DNA from 2 places in the Lysinibacillus sp. FW301-JW8 genome. Region 2 is predicted to be linked to the other one. Evidence: riboswitches for the same ligand, from Rfam matches in the RefSeq annotation. Region 2 holds a riboswitch; the other holds the start of a gene.
The links. A riboswitch is a leader RNA that binds a small molecule or an ion and turns the genes downstream of it on or off. The one in region 2 is predicted to bind cobalamin.
Positions count from the first base shown of each region.

Region 1: another riboswitch for cobalamin. It lies ahead of cobT (nicotinate-nucleotide--dimethylbenzimidazole phosphoribosyltransferase); the one in region 2 lies ahead of AC3WOM_RS16615 ((2Fe-2S) ferredoxin domain-containing protein).

Region 1 is NZ_JBYTBB010000002.1:145,086-153,124, reverse strand. Features, by position in the region: gene AC3WOM_RS01695 (trimeric intracellular cation channel family protein) at 1-377, shown strand, start outside; gene cobT (nicotinate-nucleotide--dimethylbenzimidazole phosphoribosyltransferase) at 507-1,568, opposite strand; cobalamin riboswitch at 1,658-1,834, opposite strand; gene AC3WOM_RS01685 (DMT family transporter) at 1,880-2,740, opposite strand; gene AC3WOM_RS01680 (response regulator) at 3,024-4,328, opposite strand; gene AC3WOM_RS01675 (sensor histidine kinase) at 4,355-5,695, opposite strand; gene AC3WOM_RS01670 (SDR family NAD(P)-dependent oxidoreductase) at 5,719-6,477, opposite strand; gene AC3WOM_RS01665 (SDR family NAD(P)-dependent oxidoreductase) at 6,499-7,245, opposite strand; gene AC3WOM_RS01660 (ABC transporter permease) at 7,260-8,039, opposite strand, start outside.
Region 2 is NZ_JBYTBB010000041.1:41,843-49,881, forward strand. Features, by position in the region: gene AC3WOM_RS16590 (cobalt-precorrin-5B (C(1))-methyltransferase) at 1-422, opposite strand, end outside; gene AC3WOM_RS16595 (precorrin-8X methylmutase) at 422-1,081, opposite strand; gene cobK (precorrin-6A reductase) at 1,071-1,853, opposite strand; gene AC3WOM_RS16605 (sirohydrochlorin chelatase) at 1,850-2,773, opposite strand; gene cobJ (precorrin-3B C(17)-methyltransferase) at 2,788-4,458, opposite strand; gene AC3WOM_RS16615 ((2Fe-2S) ferredoxin domain-containing protein) at 4,463-4,834, opposite strand; cobalamin riboswitch at 4,976-5,159, opposite strand; cobalamin riboswitch at 5,405-5,589, shown strand; gene AC3WOM_RS16620 (energy-coupling factor ABC transporter permease) at 5,728-6,474, shown strand; gene AC3WOM_RS16625 (energy-coupling factor ABC transporter substrate-binding protein) at 6,476-6,748, shown strand; gene cbiQ (cobalt ECF transporter T component CbiQ) at 6,751-7,521, shown strand; gene AC3WOM_RS16635 (energy-coupling factor ABC transporter ATP-binding protein) at 7,521-8,039, shown strand, end outside.

The DNA of each region.
Region 1 (8,039 bases), on a different contig from region 2:
TTTTCCCGCATCATCTAATTCAGCATTGGCATCGCTGGGGAAACTTCACAGATGCAATTGGCTTATCTGCATTTGCTATTCAAGGTGCCCTCTATGCGGTAAAGCTCGATATGCCAATTAGTGCGGTTATTGTAGCTGCTGTCTTAACTGGCTCAGGAGGCGGGATTGTTCGGGATCTATTAGCAAGACGCAAGCCCCTCGTATTACGTGATGAAATTTATGGTGTTTGGGCAGCTCTTGCAGGACTTGTGATTGGTTTAGAAGTTTTAACAGGCGACCTCTTTTTATATGGATTATTTGGAATAATTACAGTGCTAAGAGTTCTTTCCTATATGAAGAAATGGCGTTTGCCTTTACGAAAGCTGAATCGAGCATGACTATTTTATGAATAGTAACAAGCCCAAATAGTTCGATTAAATGGGCTTGTTATACTTTTTGCTGCTGCCAAGAAATGCCTCAAGCAAATATTTTTTCAACCATCAGCATTTATAAATAGAAAGTGTGCTTCATTCATTCGTTTCTACTAGCACTACAGATTCTTCAAGTGTAGCCATGTTTTTAATCATGGAGCATGCTGCATCTAAAATTGGAAAGGCTAAAGCTGCACCAGAGCCTTCTCCTAAACGCATATTCATATGTAGCATTGGTTCTACCCCTAGCAACTTGGCTGCTATTTTTGCACCTGGTTCTTCTGAGGCATGGGAAGGAATGATGTAGTCCTTTATTTTTGGCTCAAGCTCAAATGCTATGAGGGCAGCAATCGTAGAAATAAAACCATCAATAACAACAGGCTTGCGATTTGCAGCCCCAGCAAGTACAATCCCAGCCATAGCAGCTATTTCTAAGCCACCAACTTTTGCAAGAATATCAATAGCATCGTTGCGATTGGGCTTGTTTAATGCAATAGCATGTTGAATAACCTTCACCTTATGCGCAATTCCCCCCGCTCCCACACCAGCGCCCATTCCTGTTACTACATTTGGATGACAGGCATGAAGCACGGATAGGATAGCTGCACTTGGGGTAGTATTCCCAATACCCATTTCTCCAGTTCCAAGAATATCCACTCCATTTTTAATTTCGCTCGTTGCGACTTCAATTCCTACTTCGATGGATTGAATAGCTTCCTCTCTTGACATAGCTGGACCCTTTGCCATATTGTCTGTTCCATATTTAATTTTCTTTAGAATGACTCCAGCATCAAGTGGTAAATCTTCTTTTACACCAACGTCGACCGTTACAATTTTGGCATTGGTTATGCTGGCGATTGCACAAACACCCGTTAGCCCTTTTGGAAAATTCATTGTTTGTAAAAAGGTTACCTTTTGTGGATTGGAAGTTACATCTTCCTCACAAACACCGTGATCTGCTGCACAGACAATAATTGCCTTGCTCTCAATTTTAGGAAATAATTCTCCTGTAATGCCAGCAAGCTGTACAGCAAGATTTTCCAGTCCCCCCAAGCTTCCAGGTGGCTTGCTCAGAGAGTCTATATATTCCCTAGCTTTCCCCATCATATGGCTATCCACATTTTGAATTTTTTTAATCGTTTGCTGTAATAATTGCATGAAACTATTCCCCTTTCTATCTTTCGAGACAATATAAAAAGCCTGCAGTTTATTCATCACAAATAAACTACAGACTTTTCCATCGTCTATATAATCGAAGCAATTAGGCAGGTCTCCTGGCTTAATTTCAACATTTCATAGAACCTTCCCAGCACCATGCTAGTGGCATTCTCTATGAAACTCCTTTTTACAGTGGCGGGACCGCTAAAGACTCTCACTTTATTCCCTATTCTCCCATAATGGGCACCCAATGCTATTATGCAATTACTTTAAATTTACTGTAAAGATTTCTTGCTGTCAATATGACACCTTTAAAGTTCTTTCTGATCGATTTCACTAATAAAGGTCGCACCAAGTAATAGAATGGCTCCTATTATTTGTAGCACAGTCATTTTTTCTCCTATAATCATCGTTGAGATAACCAATGACGTTAGAGGGTCAATATAGCTTAGAATGGCTATACTTTGCCCCTTTAATTGACTCATTCCCAAAAAGAAAAGATAGAAGCCTATACCAGCATGGACAATACCCAATGCTATAAGTAAACTAATGGATTTTATATCGATATGCATGATTTGGAATCCATTTGTTCCATAAAGATAAAGTGCCAGAAATAACGCTGCTAAAGAAAGCTGCACAATTGTGTTAGCAGGCTCTTTAAGTCCATGAATATACTTGTTGACAAAGGTTACGAATGTATAGAAACATGCTGCAATAAGCCCATACACTATACCGATATCCTGCCCATTTTCTCCTGCAACTTGGCTATGGACAATAAAGAATAATCCAACCAGCGCCACACAGACATAGAAAATTTTTCTTAGATACAGTTTTTCCTTTAATATAATCGGTGATAAACAAATCACTAAAACTGGCGCAAAATAATAACTAAGCGCTGCATTTGCAATGGTTGTTTCTTTGTATGCTTGAAAAAGAAAAATCCAATTCCCACATAATGCTACACTAGATAGCAGCAATGGCCATATATTAGGCAGAATAGATACTTTCGTTATTTTTTCTTTCTTTGCGATGAAAATTACCAATAAAAAGCAAGAGCCAATGACACTCATCCAGAATGCAATTTCACTGGATGGTAGCTGTATATATTTTGCAAAAACACCGACAGCTCCGAAGATAATCATAGATAAAACAAATGCAAATTTTCCGCTCACTTCTGATTCCTACTTTCTACTTATATAGTTTTTAGCCTATACAGTAGAATCTATTGAAAGAAGAGCAAGCTAGTGTGGAATGCCTTAAACAGTAGATTCTACTGTAAAGACATTGTTGGAGGTGCTATTGATCGGAACATATTACCCATCCTTTCTATGTTCAACTCGGACATTCTATAGTTATTTTACCGAAACCCACGTACTATATCAATTATGCCTCGGGAGACTTCTGTACCTGCCGCTGTCGCTGTGCTTTCGCGTAAAAGACATTTGCTGAAAGAAGTTAAATAGTTCGATATTTGGCGGGTGTCATCCCAACATATTTTTTAAATACTTTACTAAAATACTCTTCATTACTATAGCCCACTAACGAAGCAATTTCATTATTTCTTTTATTACTATGAACTAGTAGCTGCTTTGCCTTGTCAATTCTAAGCTCATTTAACAGGTGGATGAAATTTTTATCAATGCTTTTTTTAATTAATATACTTAAATTTGCTTGGCTTTTGTTAAATATGCCTGATAAATAATTCAAATCTAACTGTGGATCATCAAAATGTGTATAAATATAATCGACTATTTTTTTCCCTAAATCATCTCTATTGCCATGTAAATTAAGTATTTTATCTACGAGCGGCTCTATATAGCTATTTACTATTATTGATAAATTGTCTTCTTTAATCATTTGATGGTGGATACTAATAATTTTTTGGGCACTGTTATACGTTTCAAAGCAATTGAAATGAATGCTATATTGTAATAAGAACGTAATCATGAATTCTAATCTTTGCTGAAAATCAATGTTTGTATTTTGTAAAACCCCTATAAATTCTTGTAATTTTAACTCATCCGTAAAGATTTGATTATCAAAAATGGATTTTCTTTTGTTTAGAACAGTGCCGCTTGTATTTAGATGCTTCTTTAGCAGTAACTCTAGCACGGCTTGATTTACATCATGTAAGTCTTTTCTTTGCAGAACGATATGATGATCCTGACTATACGACAAAACAAAATCGGTATTCATAATTTCAATGTGCTCCCCAAAAATATTAAAATAAAATAGCTCATGAGCGTGTGGAATTCGTATATTTTTTGTTTGATTGATGCTGATAACAAAGTATTCAAATGAATAGATATTACTATCCGTCATTTGTTGATCAAAGGCCAATATTAAATTTAATAATTGATTATATTTGATAGCATAATCTACTTGTCTCTTCATGCTCAATGCTTCCATCGTTTGTGAAAGCTTTAGCTTTAGATTTTTATAATCAATTGGCTTTAAAATATAATCCTCTGCCCCAATTTGAATAGCACTTTGCAAATATTGAAAGTCATCATAGCCAGATAGAAAAATCACCTTAAATTGATGGAACTTTTTTAGCTCCCATACAGCCTCTATTCCACTCATACCAGGTAAATTAATATCCGATAAAACGATGTCAGGGGAAATATCCTTAGCTGCCAGTAACATGTCTTCCCCAGTTGCATAAGAAAAGACATGTAGGGATTCAGTAAAATTTCTGTTGATAAAAAAGCTTAGTCCCTCTCTAATAAAGTTCTCATCCTCTACTATAAATATATTCATAGAGCTCACCTCACCGTTAAAAGACATTATTTCTTATATGGTAATAGAATTCTCGACACAAAATATTTTTGTTCGTTAACTAGAACTGTAACACCATATGCTTCTCCATATTTTATCTTTAATCGTCTATTTACATTTTTCAATCCAATGCTGCCCTCATGATTTTCTTCATTTATTTTTTCATTTAGCATAGCTATTTGAGCAATGTCCCTAAATTCGCTATTGTTATAAATATCAATTACGACATCATTTATTTTTCGATAAATATCAATATTTATCGTTATAGACTCTTTATAGCTGTAACCATGCTTAAAAATATTTTCAACGATTGGCTGAAGTGTAAATTTTAGAATAGCATTTTGTAATAAATCATTATCTTCTATCTGAATATGAAATACTAAATAAGAAACTCTGATTTTCATAATATTAATGTATTCTTCAATAATCTCAAGCTCTTTTTCAATTGTTGTTTCCTTTTCACTATTGCCCGTGTTATATCTAAAAAGCTTTGCTAGTCCAACGCTTAAAGTAGAGATCTCCTCAATCTCATGAATCATAGCTAATTGATTAATATTGTCTAAGGTATTGTAAAGAAAATGCGGATTAATTTGGCTTTGTAAATTATTTAATTGTGCTTCATAATTTTCTCGAACATAGTCTTTTTCCTTTTCTACCATATAAGCAATTGTCTGATTTAATTCTTGATTGGCGATATTCAACTCATCATTAATCCAAGCAGGCTTCTTCTCAATATCTTCAATATGATAAACTGCTTTTCTATAAGAGGTAATACGCTCAATAAGCATTTGCAAAGTCGTACTAATTTTATTGGAATATAAAAATGTGATAATAGTTAGCAGTAAAGTGGAGGCAATTGCAAAGGCCATTAAATCCTCCTTTTTATTATTCAGCTCTTTAAAAATGGAATCAGATGTAGCAATAACAACATAGTAACAATTATTAAAGGGATCAAATGAATACATCAGAATTCGTTCTACATTCAAATAATCAATTTTATAGTAATTGGTTTTCTTGGGCTCTAATTTACGAAAATACTCCTCATGCTCTGATATATGGGAATTCGTGCTGAATTTAATATCCTTCTGCTCAGTTAATAACAGGAAATCAGAGTAGCTGCCCCAAATTGAATTTAACACTTCATGATATACCTTTGTGCTTGCTTGATTATTCTCAAAAGACGAATTAAAATAATGGATTTTTTTTAATACCTCTAGTCTTGTTTCTATTAAAAGCTTCTTTTGATATTCTCCAACATTATTTATATAAATCACTGTCATCATAAAATAGGGCAAAATAAATACAATGAGGGTAAGAATAAGATATTTATATTTTAACGATAAATACATTATTCTCACCCCTGTCTAGTTTCTTAGCTTTGTTCCTCTTCCCAGATCGATTGGCCGCTAGATACACCACCATCAATAACTATTTCACTACCCGTAATATAGGATGCTTCCTCGCTCCCTAAATAATAGACTAATGAGGCGATTTCCTCTGGACGCCCTAATCTTTTTAATGGTACATACTTTGCCTGATCCTGCGGCGTTTTATTTGATTTTTGTGCCGCATACTCAATCATTTGTGTTTGAATATATCCTGGATGAATGGAATTCACTCTTACATATGGTGAAAATTCCATTGCTGCGTTTTTTGTAAGTGTTCGTATGGCGCCTTTAGTTGCTCCATATATCCCTAGGCCTTTTGCACCAAAAAAGGCGGCATTGGAGGATGCATTAATAATCGAGCCATTTTCCTGTTTATACATAATAGGTGCAATATATTTTAACGCTAAAAAGCTACCCTTCACATTAATATCAAACATAGCCTGAAACTCTTTATCTGTAGTTGTAGCTATATCATTCATGACAAATATCCCAGCGTTATTAAACAATACATCAATTCGATAGTCTTTGTCATGTATATATCTTTGTAATGATTTCCAGTTATTTTCATTTGTAACATCTAATTCTATAAAATCAACTTGAGCACCATAAATATTACTTAGTCTGCTACCTTCCTCTACATTAATATCACATGCGAGGATATGAAAGCCCTCCTGATAAAATTTATCGAGAGTGGCTCTGCCAATACCAGCAGTAGCTCCCGTAATTAGAATACGCTTTGTCATAAATACCTCCATCAATAATCTTTATTTCGCAATCCAGCCACCGTCAATAACTAGCTCACTGCCTGTCACAAAATTTGCTTCATCACTCGCTAAATATAAAACGCCATAGGCTACATCCTGAGGTTTTCCGAGCAATGGCAATGGCGTTACTTCTTTCATCCATTTCGCTTTTTCGCTATTCTCAAAAAGATCTCGTGTCATTTCTGTTTCAATCATGCCAGGATGCACAGAATTCACGCGGATATTGTATTCTGCTAAATCCATTGCCGCTGCCTTTGTTAAGCTTCTGACAGCTCCCTTTGAGGCATGATAGGAAACATAGCCTTTTTCACCGATAATTCCATAGACAGAAGAGATATTAATAATACTTCCTGCTTGCTGCTTCATCATGTGCTCTGCGCATTTTCGAACGCCTAAAAAAGTACCTGTCGCATTAATGGTCATAACCTTATTCCAGCCCTCTAAATCCTCATGTATCACTGAGCTTCGAGAAGGGATGCCCGCATTATTCACTAAAATATCTAAGCTCCCAAATAATTGGATGGTCTTTTGGATAACAATCTCCCACTCTGTCTCAGAGGATACATCATGTTTATGCACGAAAAGATTATCATTTCCTGTGTGCCGTTTCCTCAAAAGCTCTAATGCCTCTCCATTAATATCTGTTGCAACCACTTTCGCTCCCTCTTGTAAGAACAATTCAGCCTCTGCCAGCCCTTGTCCATTTCCCGCACCTGTAATAATTGCTACTTTATTGTGTAAGCGCATTTTATTCATCCTCTCTATTTCTGAATCTTCGAACGTCCATAAAAATCGATCATAACAGCAACAATAATAATGGCTCCTTTAAAAATGGATTGCCAATAAGTACTGATAGAAAGACTATCAAAAACGTTTGAAATCATAATTAAAATACTTCCACCAATAAATGTTCGCCAAATTGCACCCTGTCCACCTGAAAGTGAGGTACCACCAATAACGACAGCTGCTATTACATCCAAAACAATTGATTCCCCTATATTTGCCTGACCCTGTGCAAGTCGGGAAGATAAAATGATACCGCTCATGGATGCACATAGACCACAGATGATGTAGGTGCTAATGATTAGTCGATTTGTCTTTAATCCTGCTAATCTACTAGCCTCACTGTTGCCTCCTACTGCATACAGTGCCTTACCATATAGTGTGTAAGAGAGAATTGTTCCTAGCGTAATAAAAATAACAGCTAGAATAATGACAGAAACGGGAATTGGTCCTATATAATGAGAACCGAAAAATTTATAGGCTGGGTCCTTCACAAAAAATGGCTGTGCCTTCGAATATACTAATGCAAAGCCAGTGAAAATAGAGCCTGTACCCAGTGTTGCTACAAAAGGAGGTACCTTTAAATAAGTGATTAAAACACCGTTTAACAAACCAGCAATAAGACCAACCGATAAGCCGACAATCACTGCTACAAAAATAGATGTGCTATCTACTAAGCTTGCAGAAACGACAGCCGTTGCAGCATATAATCCTCCGATAGACATATCTAAACCGCCAGTGATCATAACATAGGTCAT
Region 2 (8,039 bases):
TCGTCAAGAACACCCTGTACAGTACTATGAATCATTTTACGAGGTACGGGATTAATAGCTGCTTCTCCAACTGGTACTGGTAAGCCGGGCTTCGTTACGCGCCCGACACCAATTCCTCCATCAAGATGAATGCCGGGTGTATCTGCCCAGCTCACTGTGCCAATAATAAGTGCTTTATGTGTAGCATCTGGATCATCCCCAGCATCCTTAATGGTTTCACAGCTTACCGCATTGTTTTCAAACATACAATTTTCGATTGTAAAGGTTGCATCTCGCCCAATTGGCAAATGAATTGTACTTGTTTCCTGCTCTTCATTTGTAATTAGGGCAAGCAATGCTGCCTTTGCCACTGCAGTTGCACAGGCTCCCGTTGTATAACCGTGACGCATGTCTTTGGGATCCTTTTTTGGCTTCCGCTCCATTATTTTTTCGCCTGTTCATCCGCTAAAAGTGAGATGGCATTCAAAGCGGCAACCGTCACTGTACTACCGCCTTTACGGCCAACATTCGTAATATACGGAATACCTTCTAGTTTTAATAATTCCTCTTTTGACTCAGCTGCAGATACAAAGCCAACTGGCATACCGATAATTAGATCTGGCTTTGCTAAGCCCTCTTTAATTAAACGGATTAACTCTAGCAATGCCGTTGGTGCATTACCAATGGCATAAATACCACCTTCATGTAATTTAGAAGCTTTTTGCATGGAGATAATAGCACGTGTTGTGTTTTGTTTTTTGGCTTCTACTGATACGTCTTCATCTGCGATATAGCAGTGTAGATCCCCACCATGCTTTTGAAAGCGTTTTTTGCCTGAGCCACTTTCAATCATTTGCACATCAGCTATCACATGGCGACCTGCAAGAATTGACTTGATACCTGCCTCAATTGCCTCTGGAGTAATAATAACGCTACGACCAAGCTCAAAATCAGCAGATGCATGAATGATACGACGAACGACCTTCCACTCATCCTCTGAGAAATCATGCTCTCCCATTTCTTCTGCAATAATTGAAAAACTGTAATCGTAAATTTTATCTGGGTCTACTGTTAATGGTTTGAAATCTGTTTTAAAATCCATCTGAATTGCCTCCTAAAGTGTGTTGTACAGCCTGTAGTACTTCCGTAAATGTAGAATACTGCTGGCCATACTTTATATTTGGTCTTGCAATTAATATTGTTTCAATGCCACATGCAAGTGCTGCCTCTAGCTTTTCATCCACTGAGCCAACCTTGCCACTCTCCTTCGTAATCATCAATGTCACATCATATTGACGAAAAAGCGCTTCGTTTAATTCCTTTGAAAAAGGTCCCTGTATAGCGACTATATCTCTTTGCGCCACACCAAGTGCCTCACATTTTTCCATGTTATCGAGTCTAGGTAGCATACGTGCAATCACTCTTGTATTCTCTAAGCCTTGTAAAACCTTAGTAAATGTCGCAAGCGTTTTACTGCCTGTCGTTAGCATAATGACACCACGTTTTTCTGCCGCTAAGTGAGCAGCCTCCTCATAATCTTTTACTATTGTAATAAGGGGATGAGAATAATGTTCATGTGCTCGTTCATAGCGAATATATGGTATATTTGCTTGCTCCGCTGCTGCCATGGCATTTTTGGAAGCTTCCTCAGCAAATGGGTGAGAGGCATCTACAACTAAACGATACCCTTGTTCTGTCAAAATTGTCGTCATTTCCTCAGCTGTTAATCGTCCAACTAAATGAGGTAGACCCACCTCAGCAAGGCTAGAGGCTGCTGATTCAGTAACGACTGTTGCCGTTACATCATATCCTGCTGACTGTATTTCAAGAGCTAAGTTTCTGGCATCACTCGTCCCTGCTAACATGAAAATCATTTCACAGACTCCTCTTCATGGTGGTGGTCATGTTCGTGATGATGATCATGATGGTCGTGATCATGATGGTCGTGATCATGATCGTGGTCATGATGGTGATGATGATGCGCATGACCATGTACCGCCGCATAAGCTCGATAATTTTCTAAATCCTGCATACCTGTTGATGTCCCATTTACAGCCTGCTCAATACGCTCTAGTAGCACATTTTGCAAACGTTCATGATACCCAAAATAGTCAGCAATTTGAATATCACAATCTGGATATTTGTCGTTAAATTGTTTACACATACCATTCATGCGCTCCATCAGGATGCCCGTGAATAAAAAGTATGGAAGCATAATGATTTTTTTAGCACCTAGCTTAACACAGCGCTCAATTCCCTCTTCGACACGAGGGTCCGTTACTCCCATAAAGGCACTTTCAACATATTTGACAGGCAATTTTTCCCATAACAGACGTGTGATTTTATAAAAATCACCATTTGCAGCTGGATCACTGCCGCCTCGTGCAATTAATAAAATAGCTGTATCCTGTTGTTCCTCTGTAGCATTGAAGCCGATTTCAGCTAAACGATCCTCTAAAATAGCAAATATCTCTTCATGGACACCTATCGTTTGACCATATGTGAATGTAATATGTGGATAATGCTCACGCGCATGTTCGATTTCTGCTGGAATATGTAGCTTTGAATGCCCAGCATGAAGAAGAATAATTGGAATCACATGTACCTCTGTTGCACCCTTCTTCACACAGTTTGTTATACCCTCTTCAATGTTTGGAGAAGCAAACTCCAAGAAACACGTTTCTACTAAGAAGCTATCATCAATACGAGGTGTCATTTGCTCGATAAATGTACGCACCTCATCATTTCCTGCTGCTAAACGGCTCCCATGGCCGACAAATAAAATTGCTTTCATCTCATAACTCCTCACTAGTCACCGCATGGAGCGGGCTCTACTTTTATTTTTGAAGACATATCCTGATACGTGAAGTGCAGAATCTTTTTCACACGCTTAAAATACTTAAACAGACGTTCATTTGGATGGGCATTTGCTTTATACTCCTCAATGATGTCCGTAATGAGCGGAATAAGTTGTTCAGGCTCTAGGCCCTCTACAACTGGCTGTGCAGCATGTGCTGTACGACCTACTGGCTTTGCCCCAATAAATACATCGAACTTGCTTTTACGATAAACAATACCAATATCATCAAATACTGCTCGATAGCACGCCATACCGCAGCCATTAAAGCCAATATTCAAGGTTTTTGGTAAAGACATTCCACCAAGCTTCTCCTGAATCTCCTCCGCATATGGAATTGAATCAACCTTTTCTCCATAACAGAAGTCACAAGCCTTTAATGATAGTACATCTCCAATCGGCGCCAGTAAAAAACCAACCTCACTTAGCTTTGCTGTAATTTCTTCTGGCTCCGTTGTTGGAATTTTTAAATGGATTTGATGGTCAGGTGTGTATTCCATCGTTCCATCCTCTCCAACAACCTCTGCTAGCGTCATCATCTGTTGCGGAGTGAAAAATTTATTGGCTACTCCTGGGCTTACAGCTAATTCAAAGATAGATTCGATTTTTTGTTGCACAAGCTTTGGTATTATCTTTACCTCACTTGTTCCCTTGACCATAGCTAACGCTGCTGTCGCCATCTCAAGTGAAATTTTTTTTTGCTTAGGATTAGGTGTAATGGCTAAACTGGGCTCAATACGATTGGCGTTGGGATCTGCTGCAAAGTCATTGCGTGCCTCTCCAGTTTCTTGATTCATTGCCCATGGTTCATTTTCTCCCCTTAAACGTTGGTGTGGACGTAATGGCTGCTTTTCCTCACCGAGTGTGTATTTACGCTGATAGCCGCGTGGCGTAATCATTTTATTATCATAGAAAAACGTTGATGAATTTCCGATAATAACTGTTGTCAGCATTCCAATATCATGCTCTAGCATTTCTGCTAAAGTTGTCATTGTAACCTCCTGACGATCACGATAAGCGCTTTTGACAAGTCCCACTGGTGTATCAGGTGAACGATATTCTAATAAAATGCGTTGGGCCTCCACAATTTGCCTTGTACGTCGACCACTTTTTGGGTTATACAGAGCAATCACAAAATCCGCCATTGCTGCTGCCTCCACACGCTTCGCAATTAAATTCCAAGGTGTTAGGTGATCACTTAAACTGATCGTACAAGCGTCATGCATAATTGGCGCACCTAGTAAACTTGCACATGAATTGATAGCAGAAATACCTGGAACAATTTCTACCTCTACACCAGTTGCTTCCGTCCAACCAAGCTCGATTAATACCTCATACACTAATCCTGCCATGCCATAAACACCAGAATCACCGCTGGAAATAACAGATACGATATTCCCTGCCTCTGCTTGGCGTACCGCTTCCTGTGCACGAGATACTTCCTCCGTCATACCTGTACTAACAATGGATTTTGCATTAACTAAGTCTTGAATCAGCTCTACATATGTTTTATAGCCTATGATCATATCACTCTGTTGCAATGCCTCCACTGCCCGATGCGTAATATGATTAAAATCACCAGGCCCAAAGCCAACTACGAAAATCTTCCCTTGTTGCGCCATTTTGTTACCCCTCTTTCACCTTTTCGATGCCTTTAATGGCTGTTGTTTGTGCTGTCCGCTGCAATGTACCCTCCCGAAGTGTAAAAACATGTTCATGATGCAGTGACTCATGATATAAATCCTGCACAAGTGCCCTCGCATGCTCAGTTGTTGGCACACGGTACCAATTTCCTTGCGGATAAGCAATGACAACACAGGCATCCTTACATCTGCCGTTACAGCGTGTCCGTGTTGTATGTATTTTTTTATCAAGTGCCTGCAACTGTATTTCATCACGAATTGCTTGTGTAATTTCCTCCGCTTCTTTTTTCATACAGCTGCTGCCATTGCAAATAAAAAGATGGGTTTGCATCCCTTCTAAATTCCAAGTAGTCATCGTTGTTCTCCCCCTCAATACTTTTAGGAACAAAGAAAAACCTTTACTCTAATCGAAGAGTAAAGGTTTAGTAGAAGCCAAATAAAGTCGAATAAATTACAGGTACTCGCCTTTGCTTCAACTTCTCCCTCCGAAAAGTTTGCATGCATTATTACATAAGCAGGTTTCCTGACTTAAGCTTCCATTTACTTTCGCGCCTTCCCAAGTTTGCACTAGTGGCATTTGCGATTTCATCAGCTATTACAGTAGCGGGGGCTGTATCGGATTTTCACCAATTTCCCTATTATCTTGAAAATATTCAAGCACTTATGTATGTTTATATATCAAATTTGTATGTTTTACATGAATTGAAAACTGTCTCTATCATATCTTATAATTTTAAAATTTCAATATTTCTCACTAAAATCATGACAATTTTATTAAAATTTCATCAAAAATTTCATAGAATAAAGAAAAATTCTCTTTTATTTTATCAGAATTTTCTACATTGCACCTCAATTAAAAAAATTTTTTTCTTAAAAAAGATAGCCTCATGATGGAAAATCATGTTACACTTTGTCGTGAAATCTCACAACTTCATCTTTTTTCGGTGCGAAGTGCTTATCATTTTGCTTAAAAGGGAAGCCGGTTCAAGTCCGGCGCGGTCCCGCCACTGTACTAGGGAGTTTTATAGAGAATGCCACTGTCCAACGGATGGGAAGGCCTATAAAACGAGGAACTAAAGCCAGGAGACCTGCCGAAAAGAATGTGAACGTTTCAACCTACGAGGATAGGTGTGCGGCTTAGTAGAATCGAATTCTATTTGTTTTTTAGCTATGCACTTTTCCAATATGGAGAAGTGTTTTTTTATTTTCGCACGCTTTTTCAAAAACTATAAGTGAGGAGGAGAAATTTTGAAATTCTCAGGCTGGAAACTTAGTTATTTCTTATTGGCATTTTTATTTGTGCCAAATCGTGCATTTGCCATGCATATAATGGAGGGCTTTTTGCCAATTGAATGGGCCATTTTTTGGTGGGTTGTATCCATTCCATTTATTATTTTAGGATTACGTTCAATTCGCAAAACCATTGATGCAAACCCTGAAACAAAAATGATATTAGGGCTATCAGGCGCTTTTGCTTTTGTGCTATCAGCATTAAAGATACCGTCTGTAACAGGAAGCTGCTCGCATCCAACAGGTGTTGGGCTTGGTACAGTTCTGTTTGGACCATTAGCAATGAGCGTAATTGGAACAATTGTATTACTATTCCAAGCTTTACTTTTAGCACATGGAGGACTTACAACTTTAGGAGCAAACGCCTTTTCCATGGCAGTTGTTGGTCCAATTATTGCTTATTATGTATTTAAAGGCTCACAAAAAATGGGTCTATCATTTTCTTTAGCTGTGTTTTTAGCTGCTATGCTTGGTGACTTAGGTACATATATTGTCACTTCAGTACAACTAGCTCTTGCTTTCCCTTCTGAGGTTGGTGGCTTTATGGCGTCATTCTCAAAATTCGCGGGTATTTTTGCATTAACACAAATCCCTCTAGCTGTTAGTGAAGGAATTTTAACAGTAGTCGTGATGAATTTCTTGAAAAAATACAATGTAAGCGAATTAAAAGCTTTACGTGTTTTCTCAACAAAGGAGGCACATTAGGATGAAAAAAAACTTATTACTGCTTGCAATTGTTGTATTATTAGCCATTGTCCCATTATTCATACAAAAAGGTGCTGAATTCGAAGGAGCAGATGGTGAGGCGGAGGCGGCAATTGGTGAAATAAATGCTGAATACGAACCATGGTTTGAAAGCTTATGGGAACCACCAAGTGGAGAAATTGAAAGCTTATTATTCGCACTACAAGCTGCTATAGGTGCTGGATTTATCGGATACTTTATCGGCTTAATGCGCGGCAAACATAAAGAAGGTTAAGTATGTTGCTCATTGATAAGTATGCATATATGAATAAGCTAGCGTCTGTTCATCCGCTAGAAAAAATGATGTTTTCTTTTGGACTATTATTATTGTCGCTTATCATGAGAGATGAACGAATTTCACTCATTACATTTATTGTAATGAGTGCTTTTATCATTATAAGCGCAAAAATTCCTGTTAAATATTATTTTAAACTATTATTGTTACCCGGATTTTTTTTACTATCTAGCTTATTATCTATTTTAATATCTATAGCCCCGGCGACGAGCATGCTACCTGCACATATCTGGTCATTTTCTATTAATAATTGGACAATTTTTGTAGGCAACGCAAGCATAGTGACAGCACAGCAACTTTTTTTCATCGTTCTTGGAAGTGTCAGTTGTTTATATTTTTTAATCCTAACAACATCTGTACAGTCTATTTGTCATGTGTTGAGACAATGTAGAATTCCTGCTTTGTTTGTTGAGCTGGTAGAATTAACATATCGATTTATTTTTATTTTTTTAGACAGTATGCAAAAAATTCACCTTGCTCAGCAGGCTCGACTTGGTTATCACTCACCTGCCCAGTGGCTACGCTCTGTATCTATGCTTATCGCCGCTTTATTTGCTGAAATGTTCCAACGAAGCCGTGAGCTTAATAATGCCATGCAAGCACGTGGTGGCGAAGCGGTCTATTGGCAGGAGAATGCAACCTATAGCATGAAAAACTGGCTGGGTATTGCCGCTATCTTACTATTCCTCATCGTGTATGGAGGTTTTTTCTAATGACAACAGACTTATACTTTGAACTAAATCAGCTTTCTTACGCCTATGCAGATGGAACGCACGCCCTAACAAATATTAGCCTCCAAATTCCGAAGGGCAAAAAAATCGCCCTACTAGGTCATAACGGAGCAGGAAAATCGACTTTATTTCAGCATCTCAATGGCATTCTCAAGCCAACTTCTGGAAATATAGCCTTTTGTGGCAAGGCTCTTAATTATAGTAGAAAAGCATTAAAAGAATTACGTCAACAGGTTGGCATAGTTTTTCAGGATGCAGACAATCAGTTGTTTTCTGGTACAGTGAAGCAGGATATTGCATTTGGACCTTTGAACCTCTGCTGGACCACTGAAAAAATTGAAGAGAAAATTGCTTGGGCAGTAGCACAAACTGAGGTGGAAGCACTACTCGATAAACCAATACATTTTTTAAGTGTAGGTCAAAAAAAGCGGGTAGCTATGGCAGGCGTACTAGCGATGGAGCCAACTGTTTTATTATTAGACGAGCCTACCGCAGGACTC